One region of the Listeria marthii genome, then DNA from elsewhere that is predicted to be linked to it. Evidence: predicted binding sites of a transcription regulator. Region 1 holds the regulator's gene; the other holds the start of a gene.
What was found. The regulator LexA, encoded in region 1, represses DNA repair genes until DNA is damaged. The targets are predictions, from matches to a motif close to CGAACATATGTTCG.

Region 1 (6,199 bases):
ATGCCGTTACAGCGTGTGATAGCATTCAAACATTTAAGTTAGTTGTTAAAACAATCGCTCGTAAACATGGTCTGCATGCGACATTTATGCCAAAACCACTATTTGGTGTTAATGGTTCTGGAATGCATTTCAATATGTCTCTATTTAATGAAGAAGGCAATGCTTTCTACGATGAAAATGGTGAACTTGAATTAAGTCAAACAGCATACCATTTCTTAGCGGGAATGTTAAAACATGCTCGTGGATATACAGCTGTTACAAACCCAACAATCAATTCGTTCAAACGTTTAGTTCCTGGATATGAAGCACCATGTTACATCGCGTGGTCAGGTAAAAACCGTAGCCCGCTTGTACGTGTTCCAAGCTCCCGCGGACTAAGCACTCGTCTGGAATTACGTAGTGTGGATCCATCCGCTAATCCATATTTAGCAATGGCTGTACTACTAAAAGCTGGTTTATCTGGAATTAAAGATGAATTAACTCCTCCAGCACCAGTTGACCGTAACATTTACGGCATGAACGAAGAAGAACGTGAAGCAACTGGCATTTATGATCTTCCAGAAAGCTTAGGCCATGCTTTAATCGAACTTGAAAAAGACGATATTATTAAAGAAGGTTTAGGTGAACACATTTTCGAACACTTTATTGAAGCAAAAACAATCGAGTGCGATATGTTCCGTACGGCGGTTCATCCATGGGAACGCGAACAATATCTTGAAATCTATTAATAGTCAAAAGCTCGTTTCCTCATCGGGGGAAACGAGTTTTTTTGTGCGGAATCGGAAATCAAATAGTTGATGTTTAGTTGATAGAGGCATATATTTAAAAATGTCTAAGTAAAAGAAGGGAAAGAGGAAGAAATGCAAATTACTTTAGCTATTTTAGTTTTTGCAGTAACACTTTTATTTGTTATTTGGCAGCCGAAAAACTTGTCAATTGGCTGGTCAGCTTGTGGTGGGGCGTTACTTGCTTTGTTATTTGGCGTGGTTACTTTGTCAGATGTAGCAACGGTCACAGGGATAGTTTGGAATGCCACACTCGCGTTTATTGCCATTATTATTATTTCGCTTATTTTAGATGAAATTGGATTTTTCGAGTGGGCGGCCCTGCACATGGCAAGATTGGCAAAAGGAAACGGTTTGTTGATGTTTGTGCTGATTTCGATTTTGGGTGCTTTGGTTGCGGCGCTTTTTGCTAATGACGGGGCGGCATTGATTTTGACGCCGATTGTTTTAGCGATGGTACGGGCGCTAAACTTTGATGAGAGAAAGGTGTTTCCGTTTATTATTGCTGGTGGATTTATTGCGGATACCACGTCATTGCCACTTGTAGTCAGTAATTTAGTTAACATTGTTTCGGCTGATTTCTTTGGAATTAGTTTTTCGCAGTATGCGCTCATTATGTGGATTCCAACAGTGTTTTCCTTGGTGGCGAGCATTGGTGTTTTATACCTATATTTTCGCAAAGCATTGCCTAGAAAATATGATGCAAGCGAGATTCGAGAGCCAGCCTCTGCGCTTAAAGATAAGAAAATGTTCCGTATTTCGTGGGGGATACTTGTTATCCTCGTAGCCGGCTATTTTTTGAGCAGTTTTTTAGCTATTCCTGTATCGTTTATTGCTTTATTAGTCGCTTTAATCTTTTTGTTAGTTGGAGCTAAGAGTCATTCAGTATCAACTCGTTCTATTATAAAAGGGGCGCCTTGGAATATTGTATTTTTCTCCGTGGGGATGTATGTGGTGGTGTATGGTCTGCAAAATGCAGGAATCACCAAATTATTAGCAGAAGTTATTTCTTATGTCGCTAATTTCGGCCTATTTGCTGGTACGATTGGAATGGGCTTTATTGCTGCGATACTATCTTCTGTCATGAATAACTTGCCTACTGTGATGATAAATGCGCTAGCGATTGATCATACTTCGTTTACTGGAGTGATGAAAGAAGCATTGGTATACGCCAATGTTATCGGATCTGACTTGGGGCCGAAAATAACACCAATTGGGTCACTTGCAACTTTACTTTGGTTACATGTGTTGGCTCAGAAAGGTATAAAGATAAGCTGGGGTTCCTACTTTAAAATTGGCATTGTAATAACGATACCAGTATTATTTATTACGCTTGTGGGTCTCTATATTTCCTTGTTAATTTGGAACTAAAAAATCCCTGTACACCAATTGTACAGGGATTTTTTATGCCTTATAAAGAACATGTGGTCAAAGTGGATCTCCATTTACTAAGGCTGGATGATTGAAAGTAGCTATTTTAGTTAAGGCGATTTTTTTCATTACTTGTTCTGAAGGCTTATTTAATGTTGCTGTGAAACTATATATTTCCTCAATCGAGGTGTGCTCGTTAGCATATGCAATTGCGCCTAGTGCAGCTTCTGTAGCATAGCCTTGATTCCACACTGTCTTTTTTAAACGCCAACCAATTTCGATACAAGGTGTAAAATCTGCTTCGAAAGTAGCCTCATGAAATCCAGTAAATCCAATGAATTCTCCAGTAGATTTTTCTTCGATTGCAAAAAGGCCGTATCCGAGTGAAGTTAGTTCTTTTTGATTTCTATCTAGCAGTGCGTCGCTTTCTTTTGTAGTTAATAGAGCTGGGAAGTATTTCATCACTTCTTTATCTGCGTTCAGTTGACTAAAAGGAAGGTAATCACTTGCGATATAATCTCTTGCAATAAGTCGTTCGGTTTCAAAATAAATCAAGCTAACACCCACCTGTTCTAATCAATGAAATTAGCGAATATCTCTATAAAGCCCGATTACTTTACCAAGAATAGTTACGTTATTTAAAAGGATAGGTTCTAGCGCATCATTCTCAGGTTGTAATCTAAAATGATTCGCTTCTTTATAGAAACGTTTACAGGTTGCTTCGTTTTCGTCGGTCATTGCAACCACGATTTCGCCGTTTATTGCAGAACTTTGTTGTCTAACGATTACTTTGTCGCCATCGAGAATTCCGGCGTTAATCATACTTTCACCGTCGATTTCTAACATAAAGACATTGGTTTCACCAGCTGCCATGTATTCTGGTAGTGGGAAGTATTCGTCAATGTTTTCAACCGCGGTAATAGGCATTCCGGCTGTAACCTTACCGATAATAGGAATATTTACTACATTAGGCGTTTCCGCTTCATCTTCTAAAGATAATATTTCAATCGCACGAGGCTTTGTTGGGTCACGTCTAATTAGGCCTTTACCTTCAAGGCGAGCTAAATGTCCATGAACAGTTGAGCTGGAAGCGAGACCAACAGCTTCACCAATTTCCCGTACGGAAGGTGGATAACCTTTTTCTTTTACTTCTGATTTAATAAATTCATATATATCTTGTTGGCGTTTAGATATTTTCATGGTTTCACCTCATTGAATTAATGGTTATTTTATAATTCAAGTATAGCAAAAGAAAACCCAATATGCAAACAAAGGTTCGTTTTTTTATTGACAAGTGCGAACAGTTGTTCTATAATATAGAAAAGCGAACATACATTCTTTTTGGAGGGATTATTAATGACTTTGAAATTAATTTGGGATAAATTTTATGTTTCTATTATATTTGTACTTACTTGCATCGTTCTGGGGATTATTTTAATGTGTACAGTAGTTGGCGGGGGAAAAGACTATTCAGAAGTAAATGTAAATGAAGGTGACTCATTATGGGCGATAGCAGACAAATACGCAGGTAAGAGTGATATGGCTAAAGCGGACTTCGTTTCCTGGGTAGAAAAAGAAAATAATCTTTCGGATGGTCATGTAGAAGCTGGGGATTCTGTTGTAATTCCAGTCCACAAAACAAAGTTGTTAAAGAGTGACAGCACGATTCAATTAGCAAACCAGTAAGGTCGATTTAGTGGCCATTTATGATATAATAGTAGAAAGTAGCGTTTTTTGCTGCTTTCTTATTTTTTATAATTTTGAAGAAAAGGATGAAGTATTATGCTAGAAAAAGCTAAAATAGATCGTATCAATGAACTTTCTAAAAAGAAAAAAGCGGGAACTTTAACTGCCGCAGAAAAAGTAGAGCAAGATAAATTACGCAAAGAGTATATAAAATCATTTCGTACCCATATGAAAGGTACGATTGAGAATACGACAATTATTGACCCGAATGGAAAAGATGTAACACCGCACAAAGTAAAACAACTCAGAAAAAATAAGAACCAATAATTAATACCAAATAAACATTTTCGAGCAAATGAACAAAAATACCAATCAATTAAGCAATTTAAAGCAATTATTAGTTGTGTAAATTGTTTTTTAGGCTTATTATTAAAAGTAGTTAAAATTATATTGAAGAGAGGATGTTTCATTTGTTCGATAACACAGATAGTTTAGCAGTCAATACAATTCGTACTTTATCAATGGACGCAATTCAAAAAGCAAATTCTGGTCATCCAGGATTACCAATGGGAGCCGCACCAATGGCTTATGCGCTCTGGTCGCGTGTTTTAAAAACAAATCCTAAGAATTCACATTGGTTCAATCGAGACCGTTTTGTACTTTCTGCAGGACATGGTTCGATGCTTTTATATAGTTTATTACATTTAAGTGGATTTAAATTAGAATTAGAAGATCTTAAAAACTTCCGTCAATGGGAAAGTAAAACTCCAGGTCACCCGGAATATCGTTATACTGATGGCGTAGATGCAACTACTGGCCCGCTTGGTCAAGGTATCGCGATGGCAGTTGGTATGGCTATGGCAGAAAGACATTTGGAAGCAAAATATAATAAAGATGGTTTCCCTGTGGTAGACCATTATACTTATGCATTATGTGGAGATGGCGACTTAATGGAAGGTGTTGCTTCAGAAGCGGCTTCTTACGCAGGTCACCAACAATTAGGAAGATTAGTCGTTTTATATGATTCCAATGATATTTCTCTAGATGGTGATTTAGACAAATCTTTCTCTGAAAATGTAAAACAACGCTTTGAAGCTTATGGTTGGGAACATTTATTAGTAAAAGATGGTAACGATACAACTGAAATTTTAGCTGCAATTGAAAAAGCGAAACAAAATACTTCACAACCAACTATGATTGAAGTGAAAACTGTCATTGGTTTTGGTGCTCCTAATGAAGGTACTAGCAAAGTGCACGGTGCTCCTCTTGGTGATGAAGGCATTTTAGCTGCGAAAAAAGCTTACGGTTGGAACTACGAAGAAAAATTCTTTGTTCCTGAAGAAGTTACAGCTCGCTTTAAAGAAACAATTGGCGAACGTGGTGAAAAAGAAGAAGCTGCATGGAATGAATTATTTGCTTCTTATAAAGCTAAATACCCAGAACTTGCGCAACAATTAGAAGATAGCTTAAATCATAAGTTACCAGCTGATTGGGATGCAGATTTACCAGTTTATGATGATTCCAAAGCGCTTGCTAGTCGTGCTTCAAGTGGGGAAGTTATCAATGCATTAGCGGGGAGAGTTCCAACTATTTTTGGTGGATCAGCTGACCTTGCTGGTTCTAATAATACAACGATTAAAACAGATGGCGAATTTACAAAAGCAACTCCAGCTGAAAGAAACATTTGGTTTGGTGTGCGTGAATTTGCAATGGGTGCTGCATTAAACGGTATGGCACTTCACGGCGGATTACAAGTATACGGCGGAACATTCTTCGTATTCTCTGATTACGTTCGTGCGGCGATTCGTTTATCCGCTATCCAACATTTACCTGTAACGTACGTTATGACACATGATAGTATTGCAGTTGGGGAAGATGGCCCGACACATGAGCCAGTCGAACAACTTGCAAGCTTACGTGCAATGCCAGGACTTTCTGTTATCCGTCCGGCTGATGGAAATGAAGTAGTTGAGGCTTGGAAACTAGCAATCACATCTACATCTACTCCGCACGTACTTGTGCTTACTCGTCAAGGCTTACCAACGTTACCAAATTCTGCTAAATTAACTGCAGAAGGCGTTAAAAAAGGTGCTTATGTTATCTCACCGGCGAAAGGTGACGTTCCAGCTGCGATTATTCTTGCAAGTGGTTCTGAAGTTAACCTAGCTGTGGAAGCGCAAAAAGAACTTCAAGCACAAGGAACAGATGTATCGGTTGTAAGTGTGCCATCATTTGATCTATTTGAACAACAATCTGCAGAATACAAAGAAAGTGTTCTACCAAATGCTGTTAGAAAACGTGTAGCAGTTGAAATGGGAGCTAGCTTTGGATGGGAACGCTATGTTGGTTTAGATGGA
Region 2 (6,199 bases), on a different contig from region 1:
GTTGGGACCTTTTCAACATCATTCACAGAACCATTTACACTTGCAAGACAACTCTCTTCGCTCGATCACATTAGTGGTGGCCGTGCGGGGTGGAATTTAGTTACTTCTCCGCAAGAAGGTGCCGCGCGAAACCATAGCAAGAAAAATCTCCCAACCCACAGCGATCGTTACACCATTGCAGCAGAACATTTAAAAGTGGTTCGCGGACTTTGGAATTCTTGGGAAGAAGATGCGTTCACTTATAATAAAGAAACCGGCGAATTTTTTAATCCCGAGAAATTACATCGCTTAAATCATCAAGGCGATTATTTCCAAGTCGAAGGTCCGTTAAATATCGGGCGCTCCAAACAAGGCGAGCCAGTCGTTTTCCAAGCCGGCGCATCTAGTACAGGACGGGATTTCGCTGCTCAAAATGCAGAAGCCATTTTTACTCATTCAGATTCGTTGGAAGAAGCTGTCGAATTTTATCGAGATGTAAAAGCACGTGCTGAAAAAGCTGGCAGAAATGCAGCGGAAATCCGGATTTTCCCGGGAATTAGCCCGATAGTTGCCGATACTTTGGAAGAAGCAGAAGCTAAATATACCGAATTTGCCAATCTTATTCCAATCGAAAACGCCGTCACTTATCTGGCACGCTATTTCGATGACTATGATTTAAGCCAATTCGATTTGGATGAGCCATTCCCAGACCTTGGCGATATTGGCAAAAATGCTTTTCAAAGTACGACAGATCGAATCAAAAAAGAAGCCAAAGAACGTCAGCTAACCCTTCGCCAAGTAGCGACCGAAGCAGCGACACCAAAAACACCTTTCATCGGAACGAAGGAACAAGTCGCCGATTTAATCGAAGTTTGGTTCCAAAATGAGGCCGCAGATGGCTTTATTATCGCATCTGACATTCCTGGAACATTTGAAACTTTTGTTGAACAAGTTATTCCTCTTTTACAAAGTCGAGGTTTGTACCGAAACGAGTATCCAGCCACGACATTAAGAGGCAATCTCGGCTTAACAATACCTCAAAATAAACGAGCTGTTGAAACTAAATAATAGAAAGAAAACGGAGCGCCTTTGAGGAAGCTTCGTTTTTTTGTTACAATAAAAGAAAAAAGGAGCTAAACCATGCGCTTAGATAAATTATTGTCCCATACAGGTTTCGGGAGTCGTAGAGAAGTGAAACCACTACTTAAATCCGGGGCAGTTGTCGTTAATGGCACAATCCAGAAAGATAGCAAAACACAAGTGAATCCGGACAAAGATCAAGTAACCGTCCACGGAACCCCAGTCGTTTACCAAGAATTCGTCTATTTCATGCTCCACAAACCACAAAATGTCGTGAGTGCAACCGAGGATAATGTGTCAGAAACCGTCATCGATTTGCTTGCCCAAGAAGACACGCTCACTGATCCGTTTCCAGTCGGCCGGCTAGACAAAGATACAGAAGGCTTACTGATTATTACGAATGACGGCACACTCGCACACAATTTACTCTCACCAAAAAAGCATATCGATAAAACCTACTATGCTAAAATTGATGGCGATGTTACTGCCACTGATGTAGAAGCTTTCGCAGCAGGAATCGAACTCGACGACGGCTACACTTGCAAACCCGCACGCCTAGAAATTATCACGCCAAACGAAATAAAAGTAACTATCCAAGAAGGCAAATTCCATCAAGTAAAAAGAATGTTCGCCGCCCGTGGCAAAACAGTCAGTTATTTAAAACGAATTTCGATGGGTAATTTACAATTAGACGAGTCGCTTGAACTTGGCGAATACCGCCCATTAACTGAAACCGAATTAGCTATTCTTCAAAACAAATAAACCTAAACGAAAATTTTCTTCCTAAAAAGAAGTGGATTTTCGTTTTTTAGTTTGCAAAAGAAAGCATTTACATATATAATAAACATGTGTTTGAAATTAAAACAAAAGTTTGGAATGGAGGTGCATTATATCGTGGAGAATAATAAAGCGAAAATGAACGAAAAGGAAGAGATAATTTTCAATTCCATCCGTAAAAATCCTTACATTTCTCAACAAGAACTTGCTGATATACTTGATTTATCAAGACCGACAGTAGCGAACCTGATTTCTGGCCTGATTAAAAAAGGTCGTATTTTAGGAAAAGCCTATATTTTAAATGAGGCAAAACAAATCGTTTGCATAGGCGGAGCGAATGTCGATCGGAAGTTTTACATTAAAGACAAGGCCCAACTGGCTACATCTAATCCAGTGCGCTCAACGCAAAGTGCTGGCGGAGTTGCTAGAAATGTCGGTGAAAACCTCGGCCGCCTTGGCAAAGAAGTTATATTACTCACTGCTTGTGGAACAGACTCCGACTGGGAAGCTGTCAAAAATGCCAGTAATACATATATGAACTTAGATTATGTCACGGCATTCCCAAGCATCGCAACAGGTTCTTATACAGCAGTACTCGAAAACAACGGAGATCTGCTCGTTGCATTAGCGGACATGGATGCATACGACCACTTAACCCCAGATGTACTTGCAAAAAATGAAGGCTTGCTGAGTCAAGCGAGTGCCATCATTGCTGATTTAAATTGTCCAAAAGAAACATTAGAATATCTTGGCAGTTTCGCCGAGATTAATTCCAGCCCTTTGGTCCTAGTTCCCGTGTCTTCACCAAAAATGTCTCATTTACCAGAAAGTCTTGATCACGTGACTTGGCTAATCTGCAACCGAGATGAATCAGAAACGCACCTAGGAATGACTATCGAAAACGACGAAGACTGGCGCTTAGCTGCACAAAAATGGTTAGATCTAGGCGTGAAAAATGTCATCGTCACAAATGGCAGTAAAGGTGCAGTTGCAGCAAACAAAGCAGAAGGTATCATTTTTGAACCAGCAATTGTGATTGAAAATATTGTAGATGTTACTGGAGCGGGAGACGCATTTTGCTCCGCGGTTATCTACGCATGGTTAGAAGGAAAAGCGTTACAAGAAATTTTAAAAGCGGGGAGTGTAAATGCTGCACGAACACTCGAATCTGAGTACACTGTTCGTCAAAATTTATCCACATCCCAACTACAAAAAGATCTGGAGGAATTCAAATGAAAAATTATCTATCATTATCCGAAGAAGTAAAACAAGCAAAAGCAGAAGGAAAAGCTATCGTAGCCTTAGAATCAACTATTATCTCTCACGGTATGCCTTACCCACAAAACGTGGAAATGGCGCGCGACGTGGAACAAATTATTCGCGATAACGGCGCAGTACCAGCAACAATCGCATTAATCGACGGGAAAATTAAAATCGGACTTTCCAACGAAGAATTAGAACTATTCGCTAAAAGTAGCAATGTAGCAAAAGTTTCTCGTCGTGATATCGGCTATCTTATTGCAACGAAACAATTAGGTGCAACAACTGTAGCAGCAACAATGATTTGTGCTGAATTAGCAGAAATTGGCATCTTCGTAACTGGCGGAATCGGCGGCGTTCACCGTGGTGCCGAAACAACAATGGACGTTTCAGCTGACTTAGAAGAATTAGCAAAAACAAATGTTGCCGTAGTTTGTGCCGGAGCTAAATCAATCCTAGACTTAAACTTAACAATGGAGTACCTAGAAACGAAAGGCGTTCCAGTAATTGGTTACCAAACAGACGTACTTCCTGCATTTTACACACGTTCAAGTGATGTAGAATTAACGTTACGTGCAGATGCTCCAGAAGTTATCGCAGAATCCCTTAAAGCAAAATGGGATCTTCAAATCGAAGGTGGCGCAGTAATTACAAATCCTATTCCAGAAGAATTCGCGATGGATGAAAAAGTAATTAACGATGTTATCCAAACTGCTCTTAAAGAAGCAGAAGAAAACCACATCCACGGAAAAGATGTTACACCATTCCTACTTGGTAAAGTAAAAGAGCTAACAGATGGTAAGAGCCTTGAAGCAAACATCGAACTTGTAAAACACAATGCATTAATCGGCACACAAATCGCCGTAGCATACCAAAACATCTAATAATTACAGAGCTGTCGCCTACATATGGTGGCAGCTTTTTATGTTAAAATGAATGTAAAAATAAAGGAGGAAATCTAAATGATAGCAGTAAGCGCTTGTCTAGCCGGAATCGCCTGTAGATACGATGGAAAAGATAAAGAAATTACCAAAATAAAGCAAATGGTTGAAAACGGCGAAGCAATTCCTTTTTGTCCAGAAGTTATAGGTGGCCTGCCAACACCGAGGTTTCCAGCAGAAATAGTAGGTGGAGACGGTGAAGATGTCTGGTTAGGCCGTGCCAAAGTCATGGATAATCAAGGAACAGATGTGACAGAAGAATACAAATACGGAGCGAGCATCACATTAGCTAAAATGAATGAACTTGGAATAACACAAATAATTATGAAGGAAAAAAGCCCATCTTGCGGTAGCTGTGCTATTTACGACGGCACCTTCTCTGGAAAAATAAAAGACGGTACCGGCGTAGCAGCAGCTCTTTTTCAAATGAACGGAATAAAAATTATTTCAGAGTTTACGATTTAAAGTGCAAGCGAACCCATTGGATCCCAAGGTTTTAACGCTATCGGCTCTTGATTAAAAGCCTCAATCAATTTTTCGGATAAATATTTTTTATGGACCACTACTTGGAATGTGAACTCATCCATCCAAGCATCACTAGCAACAAAATATCCTTTATTACCAATCGATTCTCCCCAGCTATTTTCCACTTTCCAGCGATTTACCTCACCACCGGCAACATTCACACCAGTAAGAACCATCGCATGTGTAAGCATACTGTGTTTATAATCAAGGCGCTCTGCTTTTGTCATCGCAGTTTTAAATCCAAAAGTCTGATTTAGCAAGAAAATATCTGTATCCATAATACCAGTAGTTTTTTCTGAAAGTTGACCAACATCACAGCCAAACCAAACAGTTTCACCGTCTTTGATTTGATCAGCGGCGGCTTTTTTTAATACAGCCATTTCTACATTCAAATATTTAATTGGTGTCCCATTTACAATGTTTCCTAAATAATCGACTGTGAAAGCTTGGTTAAAAGGTTTATCCTTTGTCGGTGCATTAATAAGTGGAATATAGTCTTTCAAATCCATATCTACATAACGCGCATAAAAGTCTTTAGGCGTAATCTGTAAATCCTGCTTAAATTCATTGTCCTTATTTCGATACTCAAAATCGAATACTTTAGGCGGTTCACCAAGAGTCATTACCAAAAGCTGATAAACTTCCGCAAGCATTTCTTCTTTCAAACTGGCAGTATCTTTCTTTTCAGTGACAGCTTTTCTCAAAATAACCGCATCCGTGCGAAGTCTTTCATTTAATAAATGATTTAAATCAGCTGACTTGCTGCTTTGGAACGTTTCAGGCATAGCGGACTTTGGAACAACCCCGTATTTTTCAATAATCGAAACTAGCATATCCCACTGACCACCATCTTGCTGCGGTGTATCAAGCAACCACGAAACTAAGCGACTATCTTCATCCTCATTAGCTGTTTCAATAATATTCTCTAAAAAATAATTAGCTTTCTCAAGTTTGTCCCAAAAGTTAGTATAATTCTGCGACAATTCAAAGTCCTTCAAACCAAGTGTTCCGTTCAGTTTATGACGAAACGTATTTAATGCTGCAAACATCCAACATCTTCCACTTTGTTGTTGATTGGAAACTTTATCTGTAGTAACTTCATGAGAAAAAACGGGCTGAACGTTCACTTTTGAAGCTGGATTCTCAGTAGCGGCTTTAATACCATTTTTCATAATACTAGCTTGAAAAACCAACTTATCCGGATTTTCACGCCATTTTTTTGAAAAACTTTCTAATTGATCAAATGTTAATTCCGTATGCATGAATAACTCCTCCTAAAACCAAAAATTATCTTCTAAACAAGTATACTGCTAAAATTTAGAACTGTATAAGAAAAGCGCTGGATGAATAATTATGAATGATTTTGAGCGTATACATGTTATAATATGAATGAATTTGAATTACGGTGATTGTTTTTGAATGAAAACGGTTGATTTTGAAAGAAAAAGATGATAAACTAACTTTGGATGGAGGAGTAATAATGTTAAATGCAGAGCGTAAACAACTTATTATGGAGAGTATTGAGAAACTTGGTGTGATTAAATTACAAGAATTAGTTGAAGGACTTGCTACCTCAGAGTCGACCATTCGCCGCGATTTAATCGAACTAGAAGAACAAGGATTAATCCAGCGTGTAC

Region 2: a site for LexA is predicted at 1,920-1,933, ahead of HCJ55_RS02480 (carbohydrate kinase). Genes of this name have one in related genera too.

The regions. Positions count from the first base shown of each region.
Region 1 is NZ_JAASWB010000003.1:402,636-408,834, reverse strand. It holds gene glnA (type I glutamate--ammonia ligase) at 1-728, shown strand, start outside; gene HCJ55_RS07380 (arsenic transporter) at 861-2,156, shown strand; gene HCJ55_RS07375 (GNAT family N-acetyltransferase) at 2,214-2,711, opposite strand; gene lexA (transcriptional repressor LexA) at 2,742-3,356, opposite strand; gene yneA (cell division suppressor protein YneA) at 3,513-3,842, shown strand; gene HCJ55_RS07360 (DUF896 domain-containing protein) at 3,939-4,169, shown strand; gene tkt (transketolase) at 4,313-6,199, shown strand, end outside.
Region 2 is NZ_JAASWB010000001.1:483,848-490,046, reverse strand. It holds gene HCJ55_RS02490 (LLM class flavin-dependent oxidoreductase) at 1-1,047, shown strand, start outside; gene HCJ55_RS02485 (pseudouridine synthase) at 1,120-1,821, shown strand; gene HCJ55_RS02480 (carbohydrate kinase) at 1,954-3,072, shown strand; gene HCJ55_RS02475 (pseudouridine-5'-phosphate glycosidase) at 3,069-3,980, shown strand; gene HCJ55_RS02470 (2-thiouracil desulfurase family protein) at 4,059-4,502, shown strand; gene pepC (aminopeptidase C) at 4,499-5,824, opposite strand; gene HCJ55_RS02460 (DeoR/GlpR family DNA-binding transcription regulator) at 6,043-6,199, shown strand, end outside.